2 regions of the Jeotgalibaca sp. A127 genome follow, and region 1 is predicted to be linked to the other one. Evidence: predicted binding sites of a transcription regulator. Region 1 holds the regulator's gene; the other holds the start of a gene.

Region 1 (8,079 bases):
GGCCCATGAATATATAAAGCCTTGTGGAAAGAAGACGGATTCTCTGCATAAGCTTCGATAAAATCAAAAGCGTCACCCAGTACTTCCAAACGTTCTTCCGTTTGTAAAAATTGTTCCATCGTCGCTTTACGGGCTTCTTTGGAAATATTAATTGATTTGATCCGGCTGCGTAATTCTTTTTCGCGCTCCCGTTTAATGGTTGCTTGGTCTGGAACATACACCACATCGATATAGCGTGCGTTGATAGCCAGTTCAGGTTGATAGCCTGGATTTTGACCACTTTCGCCACGTGCGATTTTCCGTTTTTCCTGAACAAATTCATATAACTTCGAATAGCTGTTGGAAATCATCTCCTGTGAAATGATTTCTTCGTTTGCTTCAAGAAAATGACGGACTTCTGGATCAGCTAAAACCGAGCGAACCATTTCCTCATATTGTTTGGAAACATTCGGTTGGTTCATAAAATTTCGAAAACCTTTTCCAATGTGATCCATTAATCATCACCGGCCTTTCTACCACCCCTGAATTTCTTCAGACGTTCATTAAATCGTTTCTGTTCTTCTTCGGAAAGCAACCGCTCGCTCTGGGGTTGCGGTTGTGTACGCGTCGCCCACTCCGGTAATTTTTCAACTTTACGGACGACATTCCGGCCATATTGGCGTACAGTGCGTTTCTCAGCAGCCGCACGTTTTTGACCGACAAACTGCTTCGTTTTATTTATCGCCTCTTCAGGCAGGGAAACCCCGGATTGAACCCAGTCATTCGCGATTCTCTCCGCTACACCCTTGTTCATGGTCGGTTCACCTTGAATCACCAACATGTAATAAGTCAGCATATTCAAAACGCCTGATGATAATTCATATTGGCTGAGCAAAACATTCAACAGATGTTTCTCATTGGAAGTCACCTGTCCATTTTTTTGCGCTTTGATATCGGCGATAAATTGATAAGGTGTCAGCTTTTCCGTCATTAATACCAACTGTACTTCTTGTTCGGAATACCCACCCTTTCTAAGGGCAGCCTCGCGATTCGCGTTTTGTTTTGCGGAAGCTTCAATGGATTGTTCGACCTTATCTTTAATGACCCTTTGGGATAGTCCCTGGCTTGTACTGTCAGATGCCAAGGTTTCCAACTCCTTCGTATCGACAGCGCCCGTTTCCAGGTTCGTTGCCCGCAACAAAAGATTAGCCATCTCCTCTTCTTCAATCCCATAGAGCTTGTTAAGCACCTCAATTTGCTTGCGCAAATCTGATGTCAAAGCCTCGGGACGGAAAAATTGCGTGCCGAGCAATTGCTTCAAGTAACTGAAGTTAAAGCTCGAAATTTCTATTTGTGGTGCTTTGCCTTTCTTCGCCTCCAGCAAAGAGGAAGGTTCCAACGGCACAATCGTTCGGGCCACATCATAAACACCCACAAAAGATTGGGTGATTTTTTGCATATTGATCATATCCGGTTTTTGGAAACTGAATTGCTCTTGCAATCTTTTTAATCGGCTCTCACCCACGTGTTCCCGCAAGAGCATACGCAGTAAATCCTCTTCGAAAAACTGCTGACTGGTTACCGGCATCAAAGGTTCATAAACATATTCTTTTAAGTTATCAGATTCCCGGACATACGTATTCAACAAACCGATTCCTTCCAAACGAACCCGTGCTTGATAAAATTCGGGTATTCCGACATTTAACGTTGCCAGCAATTCCGAATGCATTTTCGACTGCTGTTTCATTTCAAAATCGCCTAACAACGTCATGTACAAACTATAGGCATGCGAGCCAATTATCGGTTGATAAAGGAAAGTAATCACGCGTTTATCTACATCTGAGATAAAACACGTTTGCTGGGTAACAAAGGAATCCTTTGGGCTTAAATTTTTCCAAGGGGTATTCATTCATTACGCTCCTCTACATCTGGGCGGTTCTTTTTCTCAAGATTTTGTAATTCAGCCAGGAAGGTTTCCCGATCGGAAAACTGACGGTACACACTCGCAAAGCGGATGTAGGCGACATCGTCAATTTTAGCTAAATGATCCATTACATGTTCGCCAATAACCATGCTTGGAACTTCATTCTCTCCGGTCGCTCGCAATTCACGTTCGACTTGGTCGACTATCTCTTCTAATTGTTCCAATTTGATTGGACGCTTTTCACTTGAACGTATCAGACCACGTAATAATTTTTCGCGGCTGAATTCTTCACGGGTACCATTTTTCTTGATAACGAGAAGTGGCGTTTGTTCAATCCGTTCAAATGTCGTAAAGCGATGATGGCATCTTTCGCACTCACGACGGCGGCGAATGGAATTATTTTCTTCCACGGGGCGGCTGTCCACAACTCGAGATCCATTATATTGGCATTTTGGACATTGCATCTTCTCCATACCCCTTTCTAGTCATTTTCTGTAGCTAGTATACCACAATAATGGCTATTTATTTTGATTTTTAAGCCACTTATCAACTTGTTCATAGGTCGCTTCAAGTGAACCATTATTATCAATCACAATGTCAGCCAGATTTTTTTTATCATCAATCGCGATTTGACTGGCCATTCGGTCTTTGGCTTCTTGTTCCGTTAAATTGTTTCGTGCCATCAAACGTTTTTTTTGTACCTCCGGCGTCGTGTATACGACCATAACAGCATCACAATTCTTGTCATACCCAGATTCAAACAGCAAGGGAATATCCAGAACAATTAAAGAATATTTTTTGTCCAATAGTTCCTGTGTTTCATTATGAATTTGTCTCTGGATATGGATTTGTAGTGTTTGATTCAATACCTGTCTTTTGGCTTCATCGGCAAAAATAATCGAACCTAACTTTTTCCGGTTTAAGGTGCCATCCATATTTAAGATAGCAGGACCAAAATGGGAAACGATACCTGCCAGTCCTTCTGTTCCCGGTTCAACGACTTTCCGTGCCGCCAAATCAGCATCCACCACCGGAATGCCCTTTTCGGCAAAATATCGCGACACCGTTGATTTACCGGTCGCGATACCGCCTGTTAAGCCTAGTATAAATGTCATCCTTTGGGCTCCTTTTTTTCATACAAATCGATGGAACCTTGGCAATGCGGGCAATAGTGGGTCCCACGCTGCGCCACTTTTGTCTTTTCAATCGGCGTGCCACATCTCGGACAAGCCTGGTTTGTTTTACCATAGACGTTCAATTTTACCTGGAATTTACCCGCTTCACCCAGCGTATTCTTATAGGTACGGATAGTCGTCCCGCCGGCTTCCACCGCATTGGCAATGACGTCGATAATCGCATCACGAAGGCGCTTGGTCTCCCCTTCGTTCAATTGATTCGCTGGTTTCATGGGGTTGATTTTTGCCTGAAATAACGACTCGTCTGCATAAATATTTCCGACCCCTGCAACCACATGTTGATCTAGAATCACTGTTTTAATCGAGCGTCCGGTCCGCGAAAGTTTATCGTGGAAATTATCCAAGGTAAATTGGATAGGTGTCGGCTCAGGACCCAGATTCTCAATGGGTGCATATTTTTCTTTTTTATCAATCGGCACTAAGGAAAAACGGCCAAATTTTCGAACATCCAAGTACCGCAAATCGCGGTTATCCGCTAAATGAAAAACAACATGGGTATGTTTTTGATACGGCTCGCCCGTTTTCGTAACGGTAAATTTGCCTTCCATCCGTAAATGGGAAATCATCGCCCAGTTATCCAATAAAAAAATTAAATACTTGCCACGCCGTTCAATCGTATGAATCTGCTCCCCGATCAATTCTTCCTGAAAGCGTTCAGAAGAAAACGGAGGGGTAATCATACGATTCCAAAAAACATCCACACTCGTAATGGTTGCGCCCGCCACGAGTTGGTTCAAGCCTTTTCGAACCGTCTCAACTTCTGGTAGTTCCGGCATATGCATCTCTTCTTTCTTTTTCAAAATTCGTGATTTGATACTTTTGACTCAACTTAAGGGCTGGTAGCCACATCACCAATACCAGTGAAGCCAAGACTATAAACAATGTCCAGGCTACTTGATATCCTCCGGTTAAATCGAAAATCGTTGCCACAGTAATCGATCCCAGGGTCATCCCTGCTTGTTGGGCACTTTGTACCATGCCATAGGCGCCCGCGTAATTTTCTGGTGTATACAGTGAAGCCACCAATAAGGGTCCCACTACGGTTCCAATGGAATTGGCTGTCCCGAACAAAACAGCGGCTAAAACAGCAGCCCATGCCTGGCTCGAAAATAACATAAATGCATAAACCAGTGCCAGTGAGCCCGCACTGTATATGATCGCTACTTTAATGCCAAATTTATCATCCAGCCAGCCCAACAACAATTTACCAAAAATTCCGACAATCGAATAAATCGAGATTAATAACGACCCAAACGCAGCACCGTGCCACAAAGTGAAAGCCCGGGGAAATTGTCCCAGTCCCCCACCATTTATCAATCCCGCAAATAACATGCCGATAATCAACAAAGTGAAAAATGATTTACCTACTGACTCCCGTCCACTCAGATAAATTTGCAGACTATCAAGAACCGGGGATTTATTTATTTTTCCGTTGCCAGTCAACTTCGTGAGCCCTTTGTCTTCTGGTAGGCGCTGATAAATAAAAAGCGAAACAGGTATACCAATTGCAAGCAACATCATCCCATAAATCAGATACGTATTTCGCCAGCCATAGTTTGAAATCCATTTGGAAACGAGTGGACCAAAGATGGCCCCACCCACGCTCAAGCCAGTCATGGCTAGGCTCATGGCTTTTCCACGTTGAAATTCAAACCAATTACTGACCATCATGGCAACCGGAATGATACCGACAAAAACATATGAAATGCCCATTAGAATCGAGATTAAATAATAGACCAACAGATGATTCGAAAAACCCAGCGAGGCAATGGCAACACCATAAACGATTGTCATTGCCAAGTGAATTTTCTTGAAATGCCTCGTACTCAGTAAGCGAGATGCGACAGGTGCCAACAATATACCGACACCTTGCATCATGGTATTCGCCAATGTAAATTGGCTTAGTGAAACACCCGTGTCTTCTGTGATGGCTGTGGCAAATAATCCCGTTAAAGAAACAGCGATTGGTGCCGAAAGAGCTAAATATATGACCGCTCCTAGAACAATCATCCATCCGTAAAAAGGTGATGCCTTTTTCATTTGAATCTCCTCCTTGGAAACGACCCCGTGCCTTTAACTACTTCGCTTCGTACCAGCTATTTCCATAATGACTATCCACCAACAAAGGTACCGATAAAGAGACTGCGTTTTCCATAATTTCCGGCACCAGTTTTTCAAGTGTTTCAATTTCTTCAGGTGGACATTCAAAGATCAACTCATCGTGTACTTGCAGTAACATGCGTGTTTTCAGATTATTATCTTTTAAAGCTTTGTTCATCCGGATCATCGCTACTTTCAGAATGTCCGCCGCTGAACCTTGAATAGGTGAATTGATTGCCGTTCTTTCGGCAAAAGAACGCAAGTTGAAGTTGCTGCTATTGATATCCGGTAGATAGCGACGACGGTGGAACAAGGTTTCCACATAGCCTTTTTCTTTCGCTTCCGCAACGATATCCGTCATAAATTGTTTAATACCGGGATATTTTTCAAAATAAGTGTCGATGAACGCCTTTGCTTGTGGTCTGGAAATGCCCAAGTTTTGGGAAAGGCCATAATCGGAAATCCCATAGACAATCCCGAAGTTTACAGCTTTGGCCTGACGACGCACATTGCCGGTTACTTCCTCTTCGTTTTCAATACCAAAGACGCGCATTGCTGTAGAGGTATGGATATCCTGACCTTCAACAAACGCCTCTTTCATGTGTTCGTCTCCAGAAATATGGGCTAATACCCGTAACTCGATTTGCGAATAGTCAGATGCAAAGATTTGCCAGCCCGGTTCTGATGGCACGAATGCCTGACGGATTTTACGTCCTTCTTCCATCCGGACCGGAATGTTTTGGAGGTTGGGATCATTGGAACTCAAACGACCGGTCTGCGTCAGTGTCTGTGTATAAATGGTATGGATTTTTCCAGTTTCAGGTTTGATGAATTTCAACAGCCCTTCAACGTAGGTTGATTGCAATTTGGCCAATTGGCGATAATCCAGAATCATTTGGGCAATCGGTGCCGAGGCACTTAGTTTTTCCAAAACATCCACAGCTGTTGAGTAGCCTGTTTTTGTTTTCTTGATAACCGGTAAGCCCATTTTTTCAAAGAGGATCACACTCAGTTGCTTAGGCGAATTGATGTTGAATTCTTCACCCGCTTCTTTATAAATATCGGCCTCAATATCAGACAAACGAATGGCGAATTCTTCTTTCATGGTTTCCAGTCGTTCTGGTTGAACAGTAATACCGGTCATTTCCATTTCCGCTAAAATAATTGCCAAAGGTAACTCCATATCAAAGTACAAATCGGTCAAGTTATTCTTTTCAAACTCGGCAAGCAATTGTGGTCGGAGAGTCTGGATAGCCTTGATTTTACGGGCCAAATGTTCGAAAACAATAGCTTTATCTTCAGGAACAGCTTGTTTTGCCCCTTTACCGTAAACCGTTTCGTCATAAGAAACTTCCGTGTAGCCATATTCCTGTGCAATCGCCGCAATATCCCGACCTGTGTCTTTGGTATTGATGATGTAGGAAGCCAATACCGTGTCAAAGTCAATCCCGTTCAGTTCGATGCCTGCATAGTGCAACATGACTTTCGTGCGTTTTGCATCATAGACGGCTTTTTTCATTGTGGCATCATTCGCCCAAGTTTTGAAGACCTCACTATTTTTGACAGTTTCGGGTGTAGCGGTATAAATGGTGTTTTCATCTCCCCATGCCACAGCCACAATCTTTCCATAGTGATAATTATCTTCCAACATTTCAACATACAAAGTCATTTCTTCCGTAAAATGTGCCTCAGTAATAGCATCCAGTGCAGTGTAAGTAATGGTTTCGAAAGAATCGGAAACATCCTCTTCCGTATGATCCAATTCGCGCAGGAACGTGTTAAAGTTCATTTCGCGGTAGAAAGTAGCTAATTGCTCTTTATCTTCCCCTGAAAGTTTTAAATCTTCAAGTGCGTAGTCAACAGGTGTAGCGAGGTCGATGGTCGCCAGTTTTTTACTCATGAAGGCTTGCTCTTTATCGTTGATCAGGTTTTCCTTCATCTTGCTTTTTTTCATGGCGTCGATATTTTCATAAAGGTTTTCGATACTGCCATATTCCTTCAATAGTTTCAATGCTGTTTTCTCACCGACTTTGGTTACGCCGGGGTAGTTATCGGAAGAGTCACCCATCAGGCCTTTCATATCAATGATTTGAAGGGGTTCTATACCCATTTCTTCACGGATTGATTCCGGTGTGTAACTTTTTAAATCGGAAACGCCTTTGACAGTGATATCAACCCGCGTTTTATCGGTCGCAAGTTGCGTCAAATCCTTGTCGCCGGTAATGATTACGACTTCGTAGCCTTCTTTTTCAGCCATGCGGGCATAGGTTCCGATAATGTCATCAGCCTCGTAATTGGCAAGTTCATAGGTCTTGGAACCCTTGGCTTCGATCAAAACATTAAAGTAGGGCCACTGCTCTGCCAATTCGGATGGCATGGTCTGGCGACCGCCTTTATAGTCTTCAAAAAACTCGGTCCGAAACGTTGTTTTACCCGCATCAAAAGCGACCAACATATGTGTCGGTTCTTCAACTTCGAATAGACGAGTCAAGATACGGTTAAATGCGTATAGTGCATTGGTATGGAGTCCGTTTTGATTTTTGAATCGGTTCAGATCCAAAAGTCCGTAAAACGAACGGAAAGCAAGACTGCTCCCATCCAACAATAATAATTTCTTTTTATCTGCCATTTTATTAACATCCTAACTTATTTATTCTGATTTCTATTCATTGGGTAAAATCAGTTTTTGCGGGGTTGCAACAATTAATTCCGCTTCAACCAAACGCGTCCCTTCCAAACTATTTCCTTCGACAAAAATGGTCACTTGTTCACGCCTTTCGTCAAGCCGTTTCACCGTGAAGTCAAAGGTGATGGTTACGTTGTGGTAAATAGGTTCGATCAGGTCAATGGACAGGTCCACAATGTGTGAACCAGGTCCAG
Region 2 (8,079 bases), on a different contig from region 1:
ATATGCGCGATTGGATGGATACTTCCATCAGGCTAACGTTGGAGGCGGGACAAGTTCTTTATGTGGCAACAAATAGCAGTTTGACATTAACGCGGCAGTAATAACAGAGACGTTGCTCATGGTAGTGACTAATCGTTTCAATGGCGTTCGGTCAGTAAGTTTTGTTATCCTTATATTATAAAAAACAAGGAGATGATTTTTGATGACTGATGCAAATTTGAACGATCCGCGTAAGATGTATTACAGTGAAAAGTTCCCTGATCAAGAGCAAAACACTCCCGCCCTTCAAAGCAAGATGGAGCCAAAACCGGACTGCGGCGAAGATTCATATAAAGGTTATAACCGACTTGAAGGCCGTCGTGCTTTGATTACGGGTGGTGACTCAGGGATTGGACGTGCGGCTGCCATTGCCTATGCGCGTGAAGGTGCCGATGTCGCCATTCACTTTTTCCCTGGGGAAGAAGCGGACGCTGAAGAAGTTAAGGCATTAATTGAAAAAGAAGGTCGCAAAGCATTGTTGCTTCCGTATGACTTGCGTGAAGATTCAGCTGCAACGGAAATCGTGACGCGTACCGTCGAAGCGTTTGGTGGATTGGATATTCTCGTTTTGAATGCTGCCCAACAAATTGCCCAACCTTCTTTGAAAGATTTGTCGATGAAACAAGTACATGATACGTTTAAGGTAAATATTATCAGTATGTTTGAAACGGTTAAAGCGGCTGAGGAGCATCTGAAACCAGGAAGTGCGATTATTACAACGACTTCGGTTCAATCCTTCGACCCTAGTGATCCGTTAATGGATTATGCGGCAACGAAAGGTGCAATCAGTAATTTTACGGTTTCGTTGTCTTCCTATTTTGCGGATAAAGGTGTTCGGGCGAACAGTGTCGCTCCGGGACCGATTTGGACGCCGCTACAATTGGATAATGGTCAGTTGGAGGGTGCCATTCCTGAATTTGGTCAGAAGAGTCTGTTGAAACGTGCTGGTCAACCAGTTGAATTGGCGCCAATATATGTGTTGCTCGCATCTGATGAAGGAAGTTATATTACCGGTCAAATTTATGGTGTTACCGGTGGACAACCGATTGGACTATAAAAATTTAAAAGCGCGAACTTCTTGGGGATTTTTCCCGGAAGTTCGCGCTTTTTATTTGTATAATCACAACAGGTGCGGCGATTAAAAAAATCCCGAGCCCGGAACGCCGCTTTTTTTCCGAAAAAGCGGCGTTCGTGACCTGCGTAGTGCCCTTAACGCCGCACTTTTTCAAAAAATGCGGCGTTAAGAATTTTTTTCGAGCTTAAAGCCGCACTTTGGACACTTTTCACATCACAATCTCACCTCGCGCCAATGTTTCAGGCACTCGGATGATGCGTTGATTGGAGCTGCCCCGAAATTGAAGCGTCAAATCTTTTTTGCTCAGCTCAAACCTGCCATCAACGAGTACATCAATCATTGCTAACAGTTCTTGCTTGTCGTCCGTCTCCGCTTGTAGCTCTTCCCAGGTGTATCCGGTCCAGCTCCAGATATCTTTGCGATCCCCAAAGCGTTCACGCACCTTCTTGACCAATGGCAATAAAATCCCGGTATTCAAGAAGGGTTCACCGCCCAATAAAGTCAGCCCCTGCACGTAATCATGTTCCAAATCGGACAAGATGCGTTGTTCCAATTCTTCTGTGTAAGCTTCACCATAGCTGAATGACTGCGCTACTTTGTTGTAACACCCTTCGCAAGCAAATAAACAACCACTCACATATAGACTATTTCGCACACCCTCGCCATCGACGAAGTTAAACGGCTTATAACTGGCGATTTTTCCCCGCGAATATATTTCTGAAGTCCATTCACCCGGTTTCGGATTTCGCATGTTCTCGCCCTCCTACATATGCTTCTTGCGTGCTGAAATTTCTTTGTGGCGGCCGTATACCATTGGTCGTTTTTGGGGATTACCCAAATAGCCACACGTCCGTTTCACTACATCACACGTATCTGGATTATTATTTTGGCATTTTGGGCATTCAAAGCCCCGCTCGGTAGGATCAAATTCCCCGACATAGTCACACTCAAAGCACTTATCAATTGGCGTATTTGTTCCCAAATAACCGACTTTATCGTAAGCATAGTCCCATACTGCTTCCAGTGCTTTGGGATTTTGGCGGATATTTGGATACTCACAGTAGTGAATAAAACCGCCGGAAGAAAAGGCCGGGTATTCTTTTTCAAAATCAAGCTTTGCAAACGGCGTTGGTTTCTTACGGACATCATAGTGGAAGCTATTGGTATAGTATCCTTTGTCGGTAATGTCTGCGATTTCCCCGAATTTTTTCGTATCCAATTTACAGAAGCGATCCGTCAAACTCTCACTCGGCGTTGCATACACACTGAAATGATAACCGTAGTCATTTCCCCACGTATCACAGTTACGCTTTAATTCATGTAAAATATCCAGGGTAAATGCTTTGGCTTCGGTATTGGTTTCCCAATCCGGACCGTAGAACACAGTTGCCACTTCGTATAAACCAATATACCCCAGAGAAATAGTCGCGCGTTTGTTTTTGAAAAGTTCATCCACATCCTCTTCGGCTTCCAGTTTGTTGCCCCATGCCCCGTTCATATATAAAATGGGTGCATTTTCCGGCTTCGCCTGCTTCACGCGTTCTACACGGTAAACGAGTGCATCCTTCGCAATCTCTATGCGTTCTGCCAGCAATTGCCAAAATTGGTCTTTATCTCCATTAGATTCCATGGCAATACGCGGCAGATTCATTGTCACAACGCCTAAATTCATGCGTCCGCTAGCAACTTCGTTCCCCTGTTCATCCTGCCAACTTTGCAGGAAAGAACGACATCCCATCGGTGCTTTGTAGCTGCCTGTTAATTCGACCAATTTGTCATAATTTAAAATGTCCGGATACATCCGCTTCGTCGCGCATTCCACCGCTAACTGTTTAATATCATAGTTTTGATCCGTCGTGCGTAAATTCACACCATCACGAATACCAAAAACCAATTTAGGGAAAATGGCCGTCCGCCGCTCTTTACCGAGTCCCTGAATACGAACCGTCAATATGGCTTTTTGAATCTCACGTTCATAACGATTCATTCCCAAGCCGAAGCCAAAAGTTACAAATGGTGTTTGTCCGTTCGAGGTATAAAGTGTATTTACTTCGTATTCTAAACTTTGCATCGCGTCATAAATATCTTTTTTCGTTTTTTCCCATGCGTAGGTTGCTTGTTTTTCTGGGTGCACCCATTTTTTTGCGTCCGCCATGTGTTTTTGTTCATTCAATTCTGCATACGGACTCAACAATTCGTCAATCCGGTCTGCGCTCGTTCCACCATATTGGCTGCTGGAAACATTGGCAATAATTTGCGCCATTTGGGCCGCAGCGGTTTGAATGGATTTCGGCTTTTCCACTTCGGCGTTACCGATTGAAAATCCATTCTCAAACATATACCTGAAATCGATCAAGCAGCAATTTGTCATGGGGGAGTAGGGATGATAATCCAAATCATGGTAATGAATATCCCCGCGTAAATGTGCATTCTCAACATGTGGTGGTAACATCCGCAAGCCTACTGCTTTCGCTGTAACACCAGCTGTCAAATCGCGTATGGTGTTAAAAACACGACTATCCTTGTTCGCATTTTCATTTAAAATGGTCTCATCTGCCTGGATTAGTTGTTGAACGCGCGACTCGATGTTGCGTTGTGCTTGTTTCTGCTTCCTCTTTTGAGCTCGGTAATGACGATAGTTTTCTGCAGTTTGTTTTAATTCATTTTTTGTTAGCGTTTGTTCAACCAATTCGTGAATATCTTCGGTCGAAATATGATGGCCTGATCTGGATAAGATAGTCGTTTCGATTTCTGCAACGACTGCATCCATCTGATGCTTCGCTTCGCTGTTGCCTTTCCCATTCATTTGATTCGCTTTTTCGATAGCTGCGACAATTTTATCCGACTTGAATGATACAATGCGTCCATCCGTTTTAAGAACGTGTAACGCAATATTTTCTTGACTAGAGACTATTTGAGACACTGTTTAACCCTCCTGATGATACTATATATAGTGTTTTTACATACTTTAACCACTAAATGTTGTACCTAATTTATCACATACGTATTTGTGAGTAAATACACAAAAAGTAAGCAAAAAAAGAACACCTCTAAATCAAGCGATTCAAAGGTGATTCTTTAGGGGGCTAGAAACCGGGTTCTAGGCTGTCTCTTTCGTCTGAGTTGTAGAATTGACGCCAATCGATAAAACCAGCATCCAATCCTCTCAACAGTACTTCTGCCGTTCCAATGTTTGTAGCCAAGGGAATCTCATAAACGTCGCTTAAACGGATTAATGCAGTAACGTCTGGCTCATGCGGCATGGAAGCCAAGGGGTCACGCAAGAAAATCACGAGATCCATTTCATTTTCGGAAATAAGGGCACCAATCTGTTGGTCACCACCAAGGGGGCCGGATTTGAAACGGTGAACGTTCAAGCCTGTTGCTTCCGTTATTCTTAACCCCGTTGTTCCAGTAGCAAACAATTCATGCTTCTCTAAAACCGGTTGATAAGCTGTACATAGACGAATCATTAAATCTTTTTTACGGTCATGTGCAATCAATGCAATTTTCATAAAGTGTTACCTCCACTCGTGATGATAAATTTAGTATATCACTTTTCAAAATTTTGTCGTGAAGATTTCATACTTTCTTCATAATTAAGCGCTAATATAACAGTAAGCCAATCACAAACAATCTTTTAATTCTTTGCTCCTCCAAGTAAAGAACAACTCCTTAGAAAGAAGCAACCCAGCCGGGTTGCTTCTTTTTTATGATCGGCTTGGTATTAAAGTGATTCCTGCCACCAAAGGCAAGTATTGCCCCTTATTCAGAGCATCCACAAACCAATAAAGCTGTTCTGGTAAGGGTAAACTAAACGTCGTCATAACTGGATGCAGTACCGCAATAATCAATGTCGGTAATGCTACAATAAAAAATAACGAAGCATCCTTCATTTTAAAATTACTCCAGACAAAAACCAATGATAGATATAATCCTGTTAAAAATGGTAACGCGAATTGCAGCCATGCATACAAAACTCTATCATCCGGCGTCGTTAGTCGCCACAAAACATTTTTATCGAGATAGTCATGACCAAATATAACGACTATCAATCCCGCCAACCAGATAATATTCATTAGCCAAGAGTTTTTCTTATTTCTCCGCATCCTACACCTCTTATTTGTTTTTCTACCATTATACCAAATGAAAAAGGTCAGGACAGCATTGTCCTAACCCTTCTTTAAATATTAGTGTCTTCCGGTATGTGGATCGTTGTCATGCAAAAGCGATTCATCAACATCTTCATTTGCTAAACCACTATCAACGACGCCCTCTCCCGTACTTGTAATAACATTCGAACGCATCGCATCAGTCGCATCCAGCATTGCCTGGTTATCGACCGGCTTATCCATATACTGGCTTTCTTCTTCATACTTTTCGTTCAACAAGCCTTGCTTGGTTCCCTTTACCAAAACGAGCACGCAACCCTCTTCAAGATCCTCTTGGTAGCCGTAAAGCGGGTCATCGTCCGTTCGATAATCAGGCATTGGTCGGTTCTCAATTGCTATCGAGTCTTTAACCTCTTGCCACAATTTTTCTTCAGTTGTCACTTCTGCTTCTGTACTTTTCGCATATGTCGGCTGGAAATTTTCATGGGTTATCAAAGTGATATCTTCGTTGGTGCAACCTTTTTCCTTCAACTGTCTGATGATAGCCACCACTTTTTCAACAGAGTCATAACAGCCCACGATATATCGGTTTCTAAGTATCATCTCAATGCCTCCCTAGAACTTGTTACCTTTATTATAACGGTTTCATAATCATCTCCCAAACCATACCCCTTTTCTCATTTTGCAAAAATTGAAACAATTCAAAAGTTGTAGTAACATGAATACATAATGAAAGCGTTTACTTTTTAAGAACTATCAATATGAGTGGAGATGGGAAAAACATGCTAAATCTAAATGATAAGGTCGCAATTGTAACAGGTGCTGCAATGGGTATGGGAAAAGCAACCGCGGAATTATTTGCTCATGTAGGCGCCAAAGTTATCATCGCCGATTATAACGAAGAAGAAGGCCAAAAAACGGCTGATGGAATCAGGAAAAATGGCGGTGAAGCTACCTTCGTTAAAGTGGATGTATCAAAAGAAGAACAAGTTAAAAATCTGGTAGAAAAGACGGTAGAAACATATGGACGTCTAGATGTCGCCGTAAACAACGCAGCCATTACGCCCGATGATAAACCAATCGCAGAGATGGATATGGACTACTATGACCGATTAATGTCCGTCGATTTGAAGGGCATCATGCTGTGCATGAAATATGAAATCCAACAAATGCTTAAGCAAGGTGGCAAATCCTCTATTGTTAATACTTCATCGGTCAGTGGCATACGGCCCCAACCCGCTAATCCTGCTTACGTCACTGCAAAACATGGCGTGATTGGTGCGACGAAAGCAGCAGCAATTGATTATTCATCCAAAGGCATCCGCATCAACACTGTTTGTCCGGGTGCAATCGATACACCCATGTTGCAAAATGCTCTCGTCCAATTCGGCCTTGATCCCGTCGCCTATGCCAAACAACTGAGTATGCTTGGGCGCTTTGCCGAAGCAGAAGAAGTTGCACAAGCGAACTTATGGTTGTGTTCAGATTTATCATCTTACGTTACCGGTGCCACCATTGCAGTTGATGGCGGTTATACCGCGATGTAAGAGCAAATGTATAAAATATATAAAGAGGAGGTTGGATTTCTGTGCCCAACCTCCTCTATTGCGTTATTTTAAAGATATACAGTAAGTAATTTAATCAAAAATAGAAAGGTGAACTCTGCCTTTAACCGCAGGCAGCGGAGATTTGGGATCACACTACCTTTCTGCTGTTAACAGCATGGCCTTTTGTATGGTCATTCTTCTCATTTTCATATAAATTCCACCTCTTAAGATTATTAGATATCATGATGCTAAAAATCAGGCGGTTTCTTTTGATGATGCTGAAGGACGTAATTCCATTTTGAAAAGGTATCTCTACTATATAAATAATTCATAAGCAGCTCCTTTCTAAAACAAAAAAACACAAAGGTCACTTCTCCCTGTGCATCATCGACCAACTATTCAATTTTTTTGGCAAAGGTTGCGGACAAACACCCATCTGAACGGATTTCTTAATAAATGCAGCCATGTGATTACCTCCCATTTTTCAGTATAAAAGACTTAAAAATGTTCGAACCTTTGCTTAGCTCTATTATAAGACAGTTATTTTTTCTTTTCAATGATTTCACTTACTTCAAGTTTTTCCCTTTTCGTGATAGTATTGAGCAAAGCCATTAAAAACAAATGAGGAATAAACATGAATATACGAAAAAAACTACAGCAAAGTAAACGCATCGTCATTAAAATTGGAACAAGTTCCTTGATGACTGCAAACGGCAAAGTGAACTACCAACAATTCGACCGCCTCGCTTATGTCCTTTCTACCCTTAACAAAGACGGCAAGGAAATTGTCCTGGTTTCTTCTGGCGCGATGGGAGTTGGCTTGGACAAGTTGAATATTTCCAAACGTCCCGTTTCGATACCCGGGCAACAAGCAATTTCCGCCATCGGACAATGCGAGATGATGAATCTTTATTCCCGTTTCTTTTCCCACTACAATCAGACAGTTGGCCAAATCCTGCTAACACGCGACATTATCGAATTCCCGGAAAGTTTAAAAAATGTAACCAATACCTTCAACGCCTTAATTGAAATGGGTATTATTCCCATCGTAAATGAAAATGATACGGTTGCGGTTGAAGAGTTGGATCACCAAACAAAATTTGGTGATAATGACCAGCTTTCCGCAATCGTGGCAAACATCATCGACGCCGATTTATTAATCATGCTTTCCGATATCGATGGGTTCTATGACCAAAATCCGGTCAACAACCCAGATGCCACCCTCTTTCACACGATTTTCCAAGTGACTGATGAGGAAATGGCGAAGGCTGGAGGCGAAGGTTCTTCCTTTGGAACAGGTGGTATG

The links. The regulator NrdR, encoded in region 1, represses ribonucleotide reductase genes. The targets are predictions, from matches to a motif close to ACACNATATATNGTGT.
Region 2: a site for NrdR is predicted at 4,056-4,071, ahead of nrdD (anaerobic ribonucleoside-triphosphate reductase). Genes of this name have one in related genera too.

What each region holds. Positions count from the first base shown of each region.
Region 1 covers NZ_JBQPRC010000001.1:400,955-409,033, forward strand. Annotated here, with positions in the region: gene dnaI (primosomal protein DnaI) at 1-494, opposite strand, end outside; gene ACTVAI_RS02020 (replication initiation and membrane attachment family protein) at 494-1,888, opposite strand; gene nrdR (transcriptional regulator NrdR) at 1,885-2,367, opposite strand; gene coaE (dephospho-CoA kinase) at 2,422-3,018, opposite strand; gene mutM (DNA-formamidopyrimidine glycosylase) at 3,015-3,875, opposite strand; gene ACTVAI_RS02040 (MFS transporter) at 3,853-5,139, opposite strand; gene polA (DNA polymerase I) at 5,177-7,828, opposite strand; gene ACTVAI_RS02050 (enoyl-CoA hydratase) at 7,862-8,079, opposite strand, start outside.
Region 2 covers NZ_JBQPRC010000016.1:21,446-29,524, reverse strand. Annotated here, with positions in the region: gene ACTVAI_RS11265 (hypothetical protein) at 1-101, shown strand, start outside; gene ACTVAI_RS11260 (SDR family oxidoreductase) at 203-1,096, shown strand; gene nrdG (anaerobic ribonucleoside-triphosphate reductase activating protein) at 1,323-1,865, opposite strand; gene nrdD (anaerobic ribonucleoside-triphosphate reductase) at 1,878-4,037, opposite strand; gene mgsA (methylglyoxal synthase) at 4,201-4,629, opposite strand; gene ACTVAI_RS11240 (hypothetical protein) at 4,825-5,223, opposite strand; gene ACTVAI_RS11235 (hypothetical protein) at 5,305-5,829, opposite strand; gene ACTVAI_RS11230 (SDR family NAD(P)-dependent oxidoreductase) at 6,009-6,773, shown strand; gene proB (glutamate 5-kinase) at 7,414-8,079, shown strand, end outside.